4 regions of the Streptomyces sp. WZ-12 genome follow, and region 3 is predicted to be linked to each of the others. Evidence: riboswitches for the same ligand, from Rfam matches in the RefSeq annotation. Region 3 holds a riboswitch; each other region holds the start of a gene.
What was found. A riboswitch is a leader RNA that binds a small molecule or an ion and turns the genes downstream of it on or off. The one in region 3 is predicted to bind cyclic di-AMP.

Region 1: linked by a shared signal. The riboswitch ahead of PV796_RS11295 (M23 family metallopeptidase) and the one ahead of PV796_RS21300 (M23 family metallopeptidase) in region 3 are both predicted to bind cyclic di-AMP.
Region 2: linked by a shared signal. The riboswitch ahead of PV796_RS23500 (transglycosylase family protein) and the one ahead of PV796_RS21300 (M23 family metallopeptidase) in region 3 are both predicted to bind cyclic di-AMP.
Region 4: linked by a shared signal. The riboswitch ahead of PV796_RS15905 (C40 family peptidase) and the one ahead of PV796_RS21300 (M23 family metallopeptidase) in region 3 are both predicted to bind cyclic di-AMP.

The regions. Positions count from the first base shown of each region.
Region 1 covers NZ_CP118574.1:2,706,794-2,711,243, forward strand. Annotated here, with positions in the region: gene PV796_RS11290 (GntR family transcriptional regulator) at 387-1,073, opposite strand; gene PV796_RS11295 (M23 family metallopeptidase) at 1,319-2,098, opposite strand; cyclic di-AMP (ydaO/yuaA leader) riboswitch at 2,111-2,267, opposite strand; gene PV796_RS11300 (M16 family metallopeptidase) at 2,580-3,971, opposite strand; gene PV796_RS11305 (M16 family metallopeptidase) at 4,001-4,450, opposite strand, start outside.
Region 2 covers NZ_CP118574.1:5,413,231-5,417,680, forward strand. Annotated here, with positions in the region: gene PV796_RS23490 (cytochrome P450 family protein) at 1-26, shown strand, start outside; gene PV796_RS23495 (transglycosylase family protein) at 266-1,333, shown strand; cyclic di-AMP (ydaO/yuaA leader) riboswitch at 1,584-1,753, shown strand; gene PV796_RS23500 (transglycosylase family protein) at 1,761-2,447, shown strand; gene eno (phosphopyruvate hydratase) at 2,765-4,045, shown strand; gene PV796_RS23510 (FtsB family cell division protein) at 4,256-4,450, shown strand, end outside.
Region 3 covers NZ_CP118574.1:4,923,432-4,927,881, forward strand. Annotated here, with positions in the region: gene PV796_RS21295 (DUF2332 domain-containing protein) at 1-259, opposite strand, end outside; cyclic di-AMP (ydaO/yuaA leader) riboswitch at 681-827, shown strand; gene PV796_RS21300 (M23 family metallopeptidase) at 1,100-2,371, shown strand; gene PV796_RS21305 (aldo/keto reductase) at 2,518-3,483, shown strand; gene PV796_RS21310 (hypothetical protein) at 3,586-3,888, opposite strand; gene PV796_RS21315 (PrsW family intramembrane metalloprotease) at 4,005-4,450, opposite strand, start outside.
Region 4 covers NZ_CP118574.1:3,785,156-3,789,605, forward strand. Annotated here, with positions in the region: gene PV796_RS15895 (M23 family metallopeptidase) at 1-86, shown strand, start outside; gene pcrA (DNA helicase PcrA) at 167-2,719, opposite strand; cyclic di-AMP (ydaO/yuaA leader) riboswitch at 2,954-3,138, shown strand; gene PV796_RS15905 (C40 family peptidase) at 3,147-4,292, shown strand.

The sequences.
Region 1 (4,450 bases), 2.2 Mb from region 3:
GGCAACCGGTACACACATCCGGCTGCCGCGGCGGGGTCGTTCGCGTGTATGTGGAGGCGGCTGCTCGCCTTGTTACTTGGGGGCGTCGGGCGATGCGCTGAACCGTGTACGGGAAGGCACGTCGGGGATTCTCCATTGGCTAATCGGAAGCCTCGGAAACCTGTACGGCCACCCGCGAATGATTCCGGTCAGCGAGAGCCCCCGTTGACCTTCGCCCTCATTTGCGACCCCCAGTCGACACTTTTAATCCGGAATTCCCATTCTCCGTATCTGGGGCAGGCATTTCGGCGAGCGGCATCGGAAACGCACGTCGAGCACCCCCACCCCGCCTTCGCTCCCTGCGCCCGCATTCCCAGACACCTCCCCCTTTGTATACGGGGCGATTGTTAAGCGCGGACGCGTGCCGTGTTGACGGGGCGTTTCGCCTCCCTCACAGCGGAAGCGTGGCGCCGCAGTCGGTACACCGGGAGCGACCGTTCGATGTGCGCCGCCATGAGGGTGCGCGCCCGCTCCGCGTCCCCCCGGGCGACGGCGTCAAGCACGGCGCCGTGTTCGTCCCACGCATCGGTGACCCGGGTAGGCGGCTCGATGACGTAGGTCCACTCGATCTTGCGTCGCAGTTGGGTGAGGAGCGCCGTGAGGCTGGGGCTACCGGCCGCCTGGGCGAGCGTCTCATGGAACCAACCGTCAAGCTGACGCAGGTCGGCGAGGTGGCCGTGGCGGGCCCGTTCGCGGCCGAGCCGCACCAGGCCGCGCAGCACCTTCAGGTGGGCGGTGGTGCGGCGGGCCGCGGCGCGGGCGGCACCCAGCGGCTCTATGAGGGCGCGCATGTCGAGGAGGTCGGCGGCCTCCTGCTCGGTGAGCTCGGCGACGCAGGCGCCCGCATGGTGCCGGGAGGTGACGAAACCTTCGGACTGGAGGGTGCGCAGCGCTTCCCTCACCGGGACCCGGGAGACGCCGTACCGCGCGGCGAGAATGTCCTCGATCAGCCGGCTCCCCGGCGCGAGCAGACCGGAGACGATATCGTCCCGAATCGCCGTACACACCGCGTGCGCGGAAATGTGGCTTCGCATCGTCCGTGCCTCCGCCGTAATCCCCGAAAGACATCGCCGCTCGGCGACATTCCTCGACTCTATTCGACACCGGAAGATTCTCCCGTGGAATGTCGTGAATCCATCGGCGCTTTTCGGACGATGCGAGCCGGGAACCTGGTGGGCGGGCCGACGGCGGCCCTACGGAAACGACGGAGCCCCGGCCCGCCAAGATGGCGGGCCGGGGCTCCAGGGGGACGGTGCTGCGGCGGAGAGGTCGGGGAAGGTCAGACGCTGACGCCGTGCGCGCGGAGGTAGGCGACCGGGTCGATGTCCGAGCCGTAGTCGGGGCCGGTCCGGGCCTCGAAGTGGAGGTGCGGGCCGGTGGTGTTGCCGGTGTTGCCGGAGAGGGCGATCTGCTGCCCCGGAGTGACGGACTGCCCGACCGTCACCCCGATCGAGGAGAGGTGGCCGTACTGGGTGTACGTACCGTCGTTCATCCGGATCACGATGTTGTTGCCGTACGCGCCACCCCAGCCGGCCTCGACGACGGTGCCGGCACTCACGGCGTGGACCTGCGTCCCGTAGGCGGCGTGGAAGTCGATGCCGGTGTGGCTGCCCGAGGACCACAGGCCGCTGGACGCCTTGTACGCGGTGGAGACGTAGGAACCGGTCACGGGAGCGACGAAGGTGTTGAGGCGCTTGCGCTCGGCCTCGCGGGCGGCGCGCACCTTGGCCGCACGCTCCTCGTCGGCCTTCTTCTTCGCCATCTCGGCCAGCCGCTTGGCCTCGACCTCGGCCTTCGCCCTGACCTCGGCGGCCTCGGCGGCCGCCTGCTGCGTGTCCGCCTGGGCCTCGATCCGGACGGCGAGTTCGTCACCGAGCTCGACGGCGTGCTGGAGGCCGGTGTCGTGGGCGGTCGGCTCGCCCGTGGCGGCCAGCGCGGGGGACGCCACCGAGGCGACGACTCCGGAGGCCGCGAGGGTGGCTATGCCGGCGAGGTTGCGGGTCGTGCGAGCGGTGCGGCTCGCACGGCGGTGCTTCCCGGTGGCACGGGTGAACGCCATGTACTGGCTGGTCCTTTCCTTCCCTCTCGCCTACCGGGTTAGCTGACGGGTTCGGAGCAGGAAGGTCTCCTACGGGCTCCTCCGGAGAGGGACCCGATTCACCCCAGGGGACATGTGGGTCCCCGGCTCCCCTGGCTCGCGCCGTACGGGGACTCGGCGATGACTGCTCGGTGCCACTGTTGTGGCGGAGTTGTGACGAACAGCCGGACCGACGCTAAACGGGGCAACTTTCAATCGGCAAACAGAACCGGAGTTTTGTGCGGCACGCCACACTCGAATCGGGCAACCGGGGCAACCGGGCAGGCGGCGCCACCCGTCCACGAGCCCCGGGCCCGTAGGGGCGGCGGAGCCACGCACACCAGTTGGGCGGGCGAGAACACGGTGCGCACACACAACGGCTCCCGTGGCAAGTCGCTGCCACGGGAGCCGCTTTGTCGATACGTGACGAGACGTCGGGTGACGTGCCGTCACGCGGCTGGGGTCAGCCGCTGACGACGGTCACCTCGCCGATGCCCAACGCCTTGACGGGCTCGGCGATCTGCGCCGCGTCGCCCACCAGGACCGTCACCAGCCGGTCCGCCGGGAAGGCGTTGACGACCGCCGCGGTCGCCTCGACCGTGCCGGTCTCCGCGAGTCGGACGTACAACTGCGCCTGGTAGTCGTCCGGGAGCTGCTGCTCCACCTGGTCGGCCAGGGTCCCGGCGACCGCGGCGGCGGTCTCGTACTTGAGCGGGGCCACGCCGACGAGGTTCTGCACGGCGACGTCGCGCTCGGCGTCGGTCAGCCCCTCGGCCGCGAGGGTGCGCAGCACCGTCCAGAGGTCCTGGAGGGCCGGCCCGGTGGAGGCGGTGTCCACCGACCCGCTGATGGCGAGCAGGGCGGCGCCGGTGGCGCCCTCCGGGGAGGACGGGGCGGAGGAGCGCAATACCTGGCCGAAGGCGCGCACCCCGTAGGTGTAGCCCTTCTCCTCGCGCAGCACCCGGTCCAGACGGGACGTGAGGGTGCCACCCAGGCAGTACGTGCCGAGCACCTGGGCGGGCCACACCTGGTCGTGCCGGTCGGCGCCGACCCGTCCGATGAGGAGCTGGGTCTGGACGGCACCGGGGCGGTCGACGATCACCACGCGGCCGGTGTCGTCGGCGACGACCGGCAAGGGCTTCGACGGCTGCGCGGTGGAGCCCGTCCAAGCGCCCAGGGTGTCGGCCAGCGCCGCGTCCAGGTCGACGTCGGTGAAGTCGCCGACGATGACGGCGGTGCCGGTGGCGGGCCGGATGTGCGCGTCGTAGAAGGCACGCACGGCGGCCGCGTCGATCCGGGCGATGGTCTCCTCGGTGCCCTGACGGGGCCGGGACATCCGGGAGGTGGCCGGGAACAGCTCCTTGGACAGCGCCATGGCCGCGCGCCGGGCCGGGTTGGCCAACTCGTGCGGGATCTCGTCGAGGCGGTTGCGGACCAGCCGCTCGACCTCGTCGTCGGGGAAGGCGGGGGCGCGCAGTGCGTCGGCGAGCAGGCCGAGGGCGCGCGGCAGACGGGAGGCCGGGACCTCCAGAGAGACCCGCACACCGGGGTGGTCGGCATGCGCGTCCAACGTGGCGCCGCAGCGCTCCAGTTCGGCGGCGAACTCCTCGGCGGTGTGCTTGTCGGTGCCCTCGGAGAAGGCCCGGGCCATGATCGTGGCGACGCCGTCGAGGCCCTCGGGCTCGGCGGCCAGCGGGGCGACGAGGTTGACCTCCACGGCGACGACCTGCTGCCCGGGGCGGTGGCTGGTCAGCAGGGTCAGCCCGTTGGCCAACTGGCTGCGCTCGGGCGCCGGGAAGGCCCACGGCTTGGGCGCGCCGCCCTTGGGCTGCGGGTGGAACTGCATAGCGCTCATGGGGGCGTCTGCGGGGGTGGTGGCGTCGGTCACTTGGCCGCCTCCTCTTCCTCGGTGCCGGCGGCGTCGGGCTGCGCCGTGGGCTCGTAGACGAGCGCGGCGCGGTTGTCGGGGCGCAGCCGGGCCTTGGCGGCCGCCTGCACCTCCAACGGGCTGATGTCCAGGACCCGCTGGACGGCGGACAGCGCGAGCTGCGGGTCGCCGAACAGGACGGCGTAGCGGCACAGTTCGTCGGCGCGGCCGCTGACCGTGGCGAGCCGGTCCAGCCATTCGCGCTCCAGTTGGGCCTGGGCCCGCTCCATCTCCTCCGGGGTCGGCCCCTCTTCGGCGAAGCGGGCCAACTCCTCGTCGACGGCGGCCTCGATGGCGGGGACCTCCGCGCCACCGGATGCCTTCACGTCCAGCCAGCCCAGTGAGGGCGCACCGGCCAGCCGCAGCAGGCCGAAGCCGGCGGCGACGGCGCTGCGGTCGCGGCGCAC
Region 2 (4,450 bases), 490 kb from region 3:
CGTCCCGACCAGGCACAGTCGCATAGTTGACGATCCGTCAGTCATGTGACCATTACGTGATCTCCGCTACACCGGCTTGTGACTGCCCGTAACCCCGGCTACCTTTCCTCCGGCGATCGAGGTTGGTCGCGGGCCGCCGTCACGGCGCCCCCGCCCGGCCGCGATCCGACAACTCAACCGCCGCGCGAAAGGCAACCGCATGCGTTCCGGGAACGGCCGGCATCGTCGCCCCCGACAAGCACCGGCCATCTTTGTCACGGCAGGAGTGACCGGCGCGGGGCTGGCCCTGCCACTGCTCAGCGCCAGTGGGGCGCAGGCCGCCGACGCGGCGACCTGGGACCGCGTCGCGCAGTGTGAGAGCGGCGGAATGTGGAGCTCCGCCACCGGCAACGGCTTCTACGGCGGCCTCCAGCTCACCCAGGAGATGTGGGACCACTACGGCGGCTCCGCGTACGCCTCCCGCCCCGACCTCGCCAGCCGCGCCCAGCAGATAGCCGTGGCCCAGGCGATCCTCGACGACCGCGGCCCGGACGCCTTCCCGAGCTGCGCGGTGGACGCCGGGCTGACGAAGGGCGGCCGTAAGCCGGGCGTCGACCCGGGCAGCACCAGCCGACCCACCCCGCGCCCCACGCACGCCCCCTCGGCCGACGACCCGGCCACCGGCGACCCGTCCGGCACGACGGGGGAGTCGGGCCACGCGGGCCCGGGCACCACGACGCCCACCCCGTCCGGCAGCGACGCCGCCCCCGGGTCGGACTCCGACTCCGGTACCCCGGGCGCCCCTTCGGCGAGCCAGGACCCCACGGGCGCAACGGGCACCGCTAACCCCACAAGCCCCACGGACCCCGCGTCGCCGTCCGGATCGCCGTCCGGATCGCCCTCCGGCTCTCCGTCGGCCACTCCGTCCCCCTCGTCGTCCGAGAAGCCGACCGGGGAGCCGACCGGGGAGCCGTCGGGGGTCCCGTCCCCCTCCTCGCCTCCGTCCACGGCGCCGGACGACCCGGCCGGCCCGTCCGGCTCCGTCGATCCCGGTACGCCGCCCGCCGCCGGCAAGCACCGCGGTGTGCCGGGCGACGGTGCGGGCTCCGGTGACGAGCGGGACGGCGGCAGCGGTCGGCACGCCTCGCGCGGCGGGGCGGCGCACCGCACGCCCCCGGCGGGTGTCGGCGACTACCGCGTACGCCCGGGTGACAACCTGTCAGCCATCGCCGAGCGCCATGACCTGCCGGGCGGCTGGCCCGCGCTCTACGACCGCAACCGCGGCGTCATCGGCTCCGACGCGGACCTCATCCTTCCTGGTCAACTGCTCGATCTCGGGCGGGCGCAGGGGTAGTTACCGCCGGTTCGGGGCGGTTTCGTAAAAGTGAGATATGGCTCTCGTTGCGGGGGGCGGGGTGGGTCCCGTCCCCCGTTTCGATACCGGGGTCCACCTGCGGAAATGTCCCCCCTGATGATCAAAAACGGTCAACTTGGTTCAGAAGATGGGGTTTGAACACCAACAGGGATTTGCTTACGGTCAGGACCGCTCGCCAAAGCGGGCTCTTCGATCGCACGCCGAATCCTGCCGGCGGTCGGAGGACGACGACGCGCAAGCGCCGAAGGCAGGAGCGGGGGACCCAAGGTAAGTGCCGGCCCCACCCGTGAAAGCGGGTCAACCGGCTTGGGGTGAAGTCGCGTGTGCAGCACACGCGGCCGGGCAGCTCACACGGCCCGAACCCGACAGCTCACCTCGTAGGCGTCGGTGAGGAAACGAACGCACGATGCTGATCAACAAGGGCAAGCACCGCCGCAGCTCCAAGGCCGTCCGCGTCGCCACCCTGGCCGGTGTCGCCGGCGCCGCCGTCGCCGTCCCGCTGATGGGCGCCACCTCCGCTTCCGCCGCCTCGGTCGCCACCTGGGACAAGGTCGCCCAGTGCGAGTCCGGTGGCAACTGGTCGATCAACACCGGTAACGGCTACTACGGTGGCCTGCAGTTCTCCAACTCCAGCTGGGCCGCCGCCGGTGGCACCCAGTACGCGGCCCGCGCCGACCTGGCCACCAAGGCCCAGCAGATCGCCGTCGCCGAGAAGCTGCTCGCCATCCAGGGCCCGGGTGCCTGGTCCTGCGCCGGCGCCGGCAACCTGACCGCCGGTGGCCCGGCCGCCAACGTCGACACCTCCGGTGGCGCCACGGTCAAGAAGAGCCAGGGCACCTCCGAGACCCGCAAGCAGACCGAGGGCACCACCAAGAAGAAGTCCGCCCCGGTCCGCGAGAAGGTCGAGAAGGCCCAGCCGGCCCCGCAGCAGCCGCACCGCTCCGGTGACACCTACACCGTGAAGTCGGGCGACACCCTCGCCAAGATCGCCAAGGCGCACGGCACCAACTGGAAGGCGCTCTACGCCGCCAACAAGTCCGTCGTCGGCGGCAACCCCAACCTGATCTTCCCGGGCCAGAAGCTCAGCATCTGAGCCGCCCGCGAAAGCTGCCCCGCCCCGGCGCGTACCCCCGAGCGCGCCGCGGCGGGGCTTCTTATGTCCGGGCGCCCCTGCGCCGTGCCGCACCGCGCCCGAGCCCCCCCCGCTGACGTGCACCGTCTCCGGTGCCGTCAGAGGGCCCGGCGCGGCGTTCCCCGCATAGCGAACAACGCCCGGAAACCTCCCGTGAACTGGGAGTTTGGCCTGCTTGTTGGGTTTTTTCGTCCCACGGAGCGGGCCACGGGCAAGCGGATGCGTCCGGGGCCGTTAGGCTCAGGGCGAGAACTCCAGACACCCCCGAAGGAGACAACGTGCCGTCCATCGACGTCGTCGTAGCCCGCGAAATTCTCGACTCGCGAGGTAATCCCACGGTCGAGGTCGAGGTCGGCCTCGACGACGGCAGCACGGGCCGTGCCGCCGTCCCGTCCGGCGCCTCGACCGGTGCCTTCGAGGCCGTCGAGCTGCGGGACGGTGACCCCAACCGCTACCTCGGCAAGGGCGTGGAGAAGGCCGTCCTCGCGGTCATCGAGCAGATCGGCCCGGAGCTCGTCGGCTACGACGCGACCGAGCAGCGGCTGATCGACCAGGCGATGTTCGACCTGGACGCCACCGACAACAAGGGCTCGTTGGGCGCCAACGCCATCCTCGGCGTCTCCCTGGCCGTCGCGCACGCCGCCTCCGAGGCCAGCGACCTGCCGCTGTTCCGCTACCTCGGTGGCCCGAACGCGCACGTCCTGCCCGTGCCGATGATGAACATCCTTAACGGCGGCTCGCACGCCGACTCCAACGTGGACATCCAGGAGTTCATGATCGCCCCGATCGGCGCGGAGTCCTTCTCCGAGGCGCTGCGCTGGGGCGCCGAGGTCTACCACACCCTCAAGAAGGTCCTGAAGAGCAAGGGCCTGGCCACCGGCCTGGGCGACGAGGGCGGCTTCGCCCCGAACCTCGGCTCCAACCGCGAGGCCCTGGACCTCATCCTGGAGGCCATCAAGGAGGCCGGTTACGCCCCCGGCCAGGACATCGCGCTGGCCCTGGACGTCGCCGCCTCCGAGTTCTACAAGGACGGCAAGTACCAGTTCGAGGGCAAGGAGCGCTCGGCCGCCGAGATGACCGAGTACTACGAGGAGCTCGTCTCCGCGTACCCGCTCGTCTCCATCGAGGACCCGCTGTTCGAGGACGACTGGGCCGGCTGGAAGGTCATCACCGACAAGCTCGGCACCAAGGTCCAGCTCGTTGGTGACGACCTGTTCGTCACCAACCCCGAGCGCCTGGCCCGCGGCATCGAGGAGGGCTCCGCCAACGCCCTCCTGGTGAAGGTCAACCAGATCGGTTCGCTGACCGAGACCCTGGACGCCGTCGAGCTGGCCCAGCGCAACGGCTTCAAGTGCATGATGTCGCACCGCTCCGGCGAGACCGAGGACGTCACCATCGCCGACCTCGCCGTCGCCACCAACTGCGGCCAGATCAAGACCGGCGCCCCGGCCCGCTCCGAGCGCGTCGCCAAGTACAACCAGCTCCTGCGCATCGAGGAGATCCTCGACGACGCCGCGGTGTACGCGGGTCGCAGCGCGTTCCCCCGTTTCAAGGGCTGACGCCCGCGTCGACCCGGAGGCGCCGCCCCGCGCCTCCGGGTGTTCGACCACACCACCGCCCCGCGGTGCTCCGCACGATGTGACCTGCGGGCAAAGCCGGGGCGAAGCGCGCACGTCCCCGTCCCCGGTCCCGTACCGTGGCCGGGGACGACGTGCGTCATGACGACCGCCGTGACGCGTGTGATGGACGGAAGTTGAAGGGGAGGCGACGTGCCCGCGGACCGGTTCTCCACCGCGACCCGGCTCAAGGCGCTCGGCGAACAGGCCGCCGCCCGCGTCTACCGCACCAAGCGGCGCCCCCGCCGCAACCGCCTCACCGGCCGCGCCGCGCTGTTGGCGCTGGTGATGTGCTCGCTGGTGGTCGCCCTCGCGTACCCGATGCGGCAGTACATCTCCCAGCGCTCC
Region 3 (4,450 bases):
CGCGCGGCCCCAACTCCGCGTGCGGGCCGTCCAGATAGCGCACCGCGGCGAGCAGGAGGTTCGGCTGCTGCTTGTTGCCGGCCGGCAGTGACCCCGCCAGCAGTTCGCAGAACTCGTCGTCCTGGCCGATCCGGGTGGCCAACTCCTCGTGCGCCTCGGACCGCCCGCGCGCCTGCTGCCAGGAGAACTCCCGGTACCGATCCGCCACTTCCTGCGGGGTGTTGACGACGTTTCCGGTGTTCGCAACGTTGACGACCATGGGGCGACGTTATCGCCCTCACCCTCCGTGATCGCGAGGCATCCCTCTGCATAACAAGTCGCGCACAATCGTCGCGAGATCGTTTGACGCGGTGACGTCAACTCGCCCTGGTTTGGGATGGCTTGAAGGGAAATGTTCCAGCCGGGGCCGCTGTGAAGGCCGGGCGGAACCCTTGTGGATTCATGGGAACGCTTGGATTTCCCTCGTCGTCTCTATTACTGTCCGATAACGGAGCGCGGTCGTCCCAGCCGTCGCAAGTGGCGGCACCGTGCGCCGACGCCGAATCCCGCACGCGCTTTTTCCGCACGCCCAGAACGACCCCGACCCGTCCCGCACGAGCCGGCCGCCGCCCTGCTCGACCGTGTCCCCGACCCGCGTCGCGCCGCCCGGATCGACCGGTTTGGTGGATGCCCGTCGGATCCGCCTGGAATTGCTGGGAATTGAGCGGAGGGAACCGGGGAACCACCCTCTTGGGGTGAATCGGGCGCTTCCCGCCAGGAGGCGTTCGTAGGAGACCTTCCTGCTCCGAACCCGTCAGCTAACCCGGTAGGCGAGAAGGAAGGAAAGGAGAGCGCCCCCGTGGCGTCCAACAGGCCCGCCCCTCACGCTCCATCCGGCTATGGCCTTGGCGGCCCCGCCGACTTCAGCGGCACGATCGGCTTCGGTCTCGGCCTCGGCGGCCCCGCCGGGCCCGTTGCCTCCGGTGGTGTTGGTGTGGATGTTTCGGGTGGGGGTGGCGACTTCGTTGATGCCGCTGCTTCGCCCGCTTCCCCTGCCTCCACCGTTTCTGCTGCTTCCGTTGCTTCCGTCGCTTCCGTCGCTTCTTCCGCTGACGAGGCGATGCTCCAGCAGGGGGCGCCCCACCATGGGCCGACCCCGGAGTGGCCGGCCCATGAGGGCGTCGGCCAGGGCGGGTTGGCCGATGGTGGGGCGGTGCACGGTCTCCAAGGGGGCGGTGTCGCGGGCGCGTGGGGCACGGGTGACGAGAGGGGCGTCGATGAGGCGGATCTCGACGAGGCCGGCGCCGACGAAGAGGGCCTCCGTGCGCTGCGCGGCAAGCACCGGGTGGCCAGGCAGCGCAGCGGCGGTCTGGCGCGCGGCGGTACGGCCCTGGGGGTCGGCGTGATCGCGGCGGTCGGTGCGAGCGGGGTGGCCGCGGCCGAGGGCCGGCCGCCGGCCCCGATCTCGATGCCCGATCCCGGTGGGACGGCCGATGACGCCGCCGTGGACGTCCCGAACGCCCCGGTGGCCGCCGCGAGCACCGCCACGGACGCCTTCGCTCCCCCCGCGCACGGCTCGCGGGCCGGCGGCGCCCCGGCGGAAGCCGCCCAGGGTGCGGGCGCGGCCGAGGCGCTGCGCAACCGCATCCTCCAGCAGGGCGGCGTCCGCCCGGCCGATGCTCAAGCCGACGTCCGAGCCGACGCCCAACAGGGCGGCCCCGTGGGGCCGGAGGCCAAGGGAGCGGCCGCGACCCAGGAGAGCGCGCCGCAGAAGCCCGGGGCGGAGGAGGCGTCCGAGACAGAGGAGGCGCCGGAGACGGGGACGGAGGAGACGCCGGCCGCCACACAGGCGCCGGAGCCGGACGCGAAGACCACCCAGGTCACCCAGGCCACGGAGACAACGCAGGCCACCCAGACCTCTCAGGAACCGGCGGCCCCGGCCGCGCGGCCCGCCTCCCCCGCCTCTCCGGAAGCCGACCAACCCGCCCGCCCCGCCCAGGACTTCGTCGCCCCGGTTTCCTCGCACACCCTGGCCACCGGCTTCGGACAGGCCGGCGACCGCTGGGCCGCGGACCACACCGGGCAGGACCTCGCGGCCCCAACGGGCACGCTGGTCAAGGCGGTTCACGACGGGACCATCACCCAGGCGGGCTGGGCCGGAGCGTACGGCTACCGGATCGTCGTCACGCTCGACGACGGCACGGAGCTCTGGTTCTGCCACCTGTCCTCCATGGTCAAGACGTCGGGCAGGGTCCATACGGGAGAGGTGATCGGCCGCGTCGGCGCCACCGGCAACGCCACCACTCCGCACCTCCACCTGGAGGTCCGTCCGCACGGCGGAGCCCCGATCGACCCGGTGCCGTGGCTGCGCGACCGCGGGGTCACCGTCTGACGCCCCGACCCGGCCGCCCGCACCCCGTGGGCGGCCACCCGCGCGCCCTCCCGGGCCCGGCACCGGCCTCAACTCCCCGCCCGGAGCGGGGAACAACTCCCGCAGCGCGAGGAACAATTCCCCGCGCTCCCGCGTTGTAGCAGGGCATGACCGCGACACACGCCCACAGCTCCGTTCCCGACCGCAAGCCGCTCGGTTCGCTGTCCGTCTCCCGGCTCTGCCTCGGGGGCAACGTCTTCGGCTGGACCGCCGACGAGGCCGAGTCCTTCGCCGTACTCGACGCCTACGTGGCCGGCGGTGGCAACTTCATCGACACCGCCGACATGTACTCGGCCTGGGCGCCGGGCAACAAGGGCGGTGAGTCCGAGACCGTCATCGGCAACTGGCTCGCGGCCCGCGGCAACCGCGACCAGGTCGTGATCGCCACCAAGGTCGGTGCCCACCCCGACTACAAGGGCCTGTCCGCGGCCACCATCAAGGCCGGCGTCGACCGGTCCCTGACCCGTCTCCGCACGGACCACATCGACCTCTACTACACCCACTTCGACGACGAGTCCGTCGAGGTGAGCGAGTTCCTCACCGCCCTGGACGACCTCGTCAAGGCCGGCAAGGTCCGCGAGATCGCCGCGTCCAACATCTCCGCGCAGCGCCTCCAGGAGTCGCTGGACTTCTCCGACCGCGAGGGCGTGGCCCGTTACGCGGCCCTCCAGCCGCACTACAACCTGGTCTCCCGCGACACCTACGAGGGCGAGCTCGCCGACGTGGCCGCCCGCAACGGCCTGGCCGCCGTCCCGTATTTCGCGCTCGCCTCCGGCTTCCTGACGGGCAAGTACCGCCCGGGCGTCAACGTGGACAGCGCCCGCGCCGGGACGGCCGCCGCGCATCTGGAGACCGACCGCGGCCGCCGCGTCCTCACCGCGCTCGACACCGTCGCCGCGGCCCACGGCACCGAGCCGACCACCGTCGCGCTCGCCTGGCTCGCCGCCCAGCCCACCGTCGTGGCCCCCATCGCCAGCGCCCGCAACGCCGCCCAGCTCCCGGCCCTCCTGGCCGTCACCGAGCTCACCCTCACCGACGCCGAGGTCGCCCTCCTCACGGAGGCGTCGGCCTGAGAACGGCAGCCGCCTGAGCGACGCAGCAGAGGGGCCGGCCCGTATGGCCGGCCCCTCTGCGGTCTGCTCCTGGCGATCGGCCCCGCAGTGGAGCCGCCGGCGTCAGCCGCGCCGGTCCGCCACCGCCCATGAGGCCAGCGCGACGCCGCCGGCCACCGCGAACACCGAGGGCCACGCCCCGATCTTCTTGGCCAGCGGGTGGGACCCCGCGAACGCCGCCACATAGGCGCCGCTCAGCGCGGCGGCCGCCTTCGTGCCGGCCTTCTGCTGCCAGCCGCGGGCCGCCACCGCGCCGGCCGCCGCGAGCGCCACCCCGCCCAGGGGCCGCTTCTTGGTCCACCGGGCCACGCCGTAACCGCCCACCAGCCCGGTGGCCGCCACCACGCTCGTCGGTATCCCAGCCATCGCAGAATCCTCCCTTTCGCGGACAACTCCCACGAGCCTACGCGCGGCCCCCGCACCGCGGGGCGGCACGGTCGAGCGGGGCGGGCGGCCGGCGCCGCTCGCGCGACCGCGGTCCCTTACGGGGCGGGGCGCCGGCCCGTTGCCGCGTCGGAACCGGGCGCGCCCCCGGGCCGGTCCGGCACCGCTTCCGGCGTCGCCGTCCGGCCCGCCCATGCCTGGAGCAGCGCCGGGCCCGCCCACGACCGGTAGTGCCACAGGCCGTCCAGGAGTTCCCGCTCCCGGGCGGCGAAGTCGGCGGTCGGGCCGGTCAGATGGGCGCGGCGTCGGTGGAAGGAGAGCGCGGTGGCCAGCGCGCCGTAGGCGGTGACGGCGCGGGCGGCGGCCGGGCCGTGGGTGCGGCGGGCTATGTCGCGGGCCAGTGCGCGGGTCTTCAGCGAGGCGAGGGCGGTGGGCTCGGGCGCGGCCAGCCAGCCGGCGGCGGTGTACGGGGCGAGGTACTCGCGGACCGAGAGCAGCTCCTGGCGGCGGGCCCAGAGCGCCAGCCACGTCAGGGCCAGCAGGA
Region 4 (4,450 bases), 1.1 Mb from region 3:
ACCTGCACTTCGAGGTCCGGCCGGCCGGCGGCGCGGCCGTCGACCCGCTCCCGTGGCTGCGCACCCACGGCCTCAACCCGAACTGAACGGCCGCCAGCCATCGCACACTTCGGGGCCTGCCGCACACCGCGGCAGGCCCCTCACGCGTCTCCCGGCTGACCGACGGCTAGAGCTTCTCCACCGGTGCGTACCGCAGCAGCAGCCGCTTGGGCTTCTCGCCGCCGAAGTCGATGGTCGCCTCGGCGTTGTCCCCGCTGCCCTTGACGCCGACGACGGTGCCGAGCCCGAAGCTGTCGTGGGTGACGCGGTCGCCGACGGCCAGCGAGACCACCGGACGGTCCTTGGTCCGCCGGGTCGCGAAGCCGCTCGGCCCCTTGGCGCGCGTCGAGGAGAGCGAGGCGCCAATGCCGCCCCCGCCGAGGCCCCCGCCCGAGGAACTGCCCGACGACAGGCCGCCCATGGACGCGGACGGCGTGGCGGAGCCGGTGCGCCGCCAGTCCAGGAAGGTGTCCGGGACCTCCTCCAGGAAGCGCGAGGGCGGGTTGTACGAGGGCTGGCCCCAGGCGCTGCGCATCGTGGCGCGGGTGACGTAGAGCCGCTCGCGGGCGCGGGTGATGCCGACGTAGGCGAGCCGGCGCTCCTCCTCCAGCTCCTTGGTCTGGCCGAGCGCCCGCAGGTGCGGGAAGACGCCGTCCTCCAGGCCGGTCAGGAAGACGACCGGGAACTCCAGGCCCTTGGCGGTGTGCAGGGTCATCAGCGTGATGACACCGGGGTCCTCGGCGCCCGCCGTGTCTTCGGCGGATTCAGCGGGTGCGTCGGGGATCTGGTCGGAGTCGGCGACCAGGGCGACCCGCTCCAGGAACTCGGCGAGCGTCCCGGGGGCGGCGGCCTCCGCCTCCTCGGCCTCCTGGGTCTCGTCGGCCTCTTGGGCCTCGCCGTGGTCCTGCTCGAACTCCAGGGCCACGGAGGCGAGTTCCTGGAGGTTCTCGACGCGGGTCTCGTCCTGGGGGTCGGTGGACGACTGGAGTTCGGCGAGGTAGCCGGTGCGCTCCAGGACCGCCTCCAGGATCGTGGCGGGGCCGGCCCCGGACTCCACGATGGTGCGCAACTCCTCCATCAGGGCGTTGAACCGCTTGACGGCGTTGGCGGAGCGGGCGGCCATGCCGTACGCCTCGTCGACCCGGCGCAGCGCCTGCGGGAAGGTGATCTTCTCGCGCTGGGCGAGGGCCTCGATCATCGCCTCGGCGCGGTCGCCGATGCCGCGCTTGGGGACGTTGAGGATCCGGCGCAGCGGGACGGCGTCCTCGGGGTTGGCGAGCACCCGGAGGTAGGCGAGGATGTCGCGGACCTCCTTGCGCTCGTAGAAGCGCACGCCGCCGACGACCTTGTAGGGCAGCCCGACCCGGATGAAGATCTCTTCGAAGACGCGGGATTGGGCGTTGGTGCGGTAGAAGATCGCGACGTCGCCGGCCTTGGCGTCGCCGGCGTCGGTGAGCCGGTCGATCTCGTCGGCGACGAACTGGGCCTCGTCGTGCTCGGTGTCGGCGACATAGCCGGTGATCTTGGGGCCGGCGCCGGCATCCGTCCAGAGGTTCTTGGGGCGGCGGTTCTCGTTGCGCTCGATGACGGCGTTGGCGGCCGAGAGGATCGTCTGCGAGGAGCGGTAGTTCTGCTCCAGCAGGATCGTGGTGGCGTTCGGGTAGTCCTCCTCGAACTGGAGGATGTTGCGGATCGTGGCGCCGCGGAAGGCGTAGATGGACTGGTCGGCGTCGCCGACCACGCACAGCTCGGCCGCGGGGACATCGACCGTGCCCGGGCCCACCAGCTCGCGGACGAGGGTGTACTGGGCGTGGTTGGTGTCCTGGTACTCGTCGACGAGGACGTGGCGGAAGCGGCGGCGGTAGTGCTCGGCGACGTCGGGGAACGCCTGGAGCAGGTGGACCGTCGTCATGATGATGTCGTCGAAGTCCAGGGCGTTGGCCTCGCGCAGCCGCGCCTGGTACATCGCGTACGCCTCGGCCAGGGTCTTCTCAAAACCGTCCGCAGCCGTGCCCGCGAAGCTCTCCTCGTCGATGAGCTCGTTCTTGAGGTTGGAGATCTTCGCGCTGAAGGACTTGGGCGGGAAGCGCTTGGGGTCCAGGTCCAGATCGCGGCAGACCAGGGCCATCAGGCGCTTGGAGTCGGCCGCGTCGTAGATCGAGAAGGACGAGGTGAAGCCGAGCCGCTTGGACTCCCGGCGCAGTATCCGCACGCAGGCGCTGTGGAAGGTGGAGACCCACATGGCGTTGGCCCGCGGGCCGACCAGGTCCTCGACGCGCTCCTTCATCTCGCCCGCGGCCTTGTTGGTGAAGGTGATCGCGAGGATCTGGCCGGGGTGGACGTGGCGCTCGGCGAGCAGGTGGGCGATGCGGTGGGTGAGCACCCGGGTCTTGCCGGAGCCGGCGCCGGCGACGATCAGCAGCGGGCTGCCGCTGTGCACCACGGCGGCCTTCTGCTGGTCGTTGAGGCCCTCCAGGAGCGCCGCCGGGTCGATGGCCGGGCGGGGGGCGCCGTCGCGGTAGTACGGCTGCCTGGGCGCGGGCGCGTCGAACTTCCCGCCGAAGAGGTCGGCGGGCATCTCGTCCGGGACCGGGCCGTGCTCGTCCTCGGGCGGCGGCGGGGGCTCCTCGTCCGGGGGGCCGAGGTCCGCCAGGAAGCTGTCGTCAAAGAGGCTGCTCATCGCCCACCGAGTCTAGGCCGCCGCACTGACAACCGGTCCCGAAGTGGCGGATTGCCCGGAACCGCCCCGGTCGGGGCGTCATCTGCGCGGCCGGGGACGCCTCGTGGGCTCTCCGCGTTCAGGTCACGAAAAGGTTTCGGGCATATCGAACACCTGCCTTCACAGGGGCCACACGAGTTGGCTACGGTCTCGCTCAAGGCAGCCCGCCGTCCCCGCGGACGACAGCGTCCGCACGGGCCGCCTCCGCCGAGTCCGGCCTGTCACGAAGGCAATCCGGAGCCGGGGACCCACAAGCACCACCGGGGTGAATCGACCGGAGCGACCGTCGCCAGGCGGACGCACCGGCCGTAGGGCAAGCCTTCCGTCAGCAGACCGCCCGAACCCGACAGCTAACCCGGTAGGCGGTCCACGGAAGGAGTCGCCGGCCTTGGCGTCCCATCGCAAGCCGCGCACCCCCATACTTGCCACGCCCGGCGGCCGTCGCACGGCCACCGGGCTGACCACGGCCGCACTGGCCTCGGTCACCCTGCTCTCGCAGACCGCGAACGCCGCCCCGAAGGCTCCCCAGCCGACCGTCGAAGAGGTCAAGCAGCAGGTCGACGACCTGTACCAGCAGGCCGAGGTCGCCACCCAGAAGTACAACGCCGCCAAGGAGAAGGCCGACAGCGGGCAGCACACGGTGAACCGCCTGATCGACGAGGCGGCCCGGCGCGCGGAGAAGATGAACGAGTCCCGGCGGCGGCTGGGTTCGTTCGCCTCGGCGCAGTACCAGAGCGGCGGGATCAATCCGACGGCCCAACTGATGCTCGCCAAGGACCCGCAGCAGTTCGTCGACCGCAACCACCTGATGCAGCAACTGACCGGTCGGCAGAAGCAGGTGGTCACCGACTATCAGGAGCAGGCCGCGGCGGCCACCCGCCAACGGGCCGAGGCCACGCAGAGCCTCACGGACCTCCAGCACGCGCAGACGTCCCTGAAGGAGACCAAGCGCAACGTCCAGACCAAGCTGGCCGAGGCGCAGCAGCTGCTCTCCCGGTTGACCGCGCAGGAGAAGGCGCGGCTGGCCGAACTTGAGCGCCAGAAGGAGGCCGCGGCCGAGCGCAAGGCCGAGGAGCAGGCCCGCAAGGAGGCCGAGAAGCGGCGGCAGCATCCCGGCGGCTCCGACCAGGACACCGGCGGCGGCTCCTCGGACGGCGGCGGCTCCTCGGACGGCGGCTCGTACAGCACCAAGGCCCAGAAGGCGCTCGCCTTCGCCCGCTCCCAGATGGGCAAGCCCTACGTCTGGGGCGCCACCGGGCCCAACTCCTACGACTGCTCGGGCCTGACGCAGGCCGCGTGGAAGGCGGCCGGGGTCGATCTGCCGCGCACGACCTGGGACCAGGTCAAGACCGGCACCCGGGTCTCCACCGATCACCTCCAACCCGGTGACCTGGTGTTCTTCTACAACGACATCAGCCACGTCGGGATGTACATCGGCGACGGCAAGATGATCCACGCCCCGCACCCGGGGGCCAACGTCCGGGTGGAGTCGATCTACTACATGCCGATCTACGGGAGCGTCCGGCCCGGCTAACCGGCACACGGGCGCGCGCCCCGCGTCCCGCTGATCCACCCCCCACACGCCACCGCGCGGCCATCCGCCGGCTCCGGAGCACGGAGCGGGATGACCGCGCGGTGTGCCGTTTCGGCACGGGCGCCGCGGCGCCGGGGCCGCCGGGCTTCTGCCGGGCC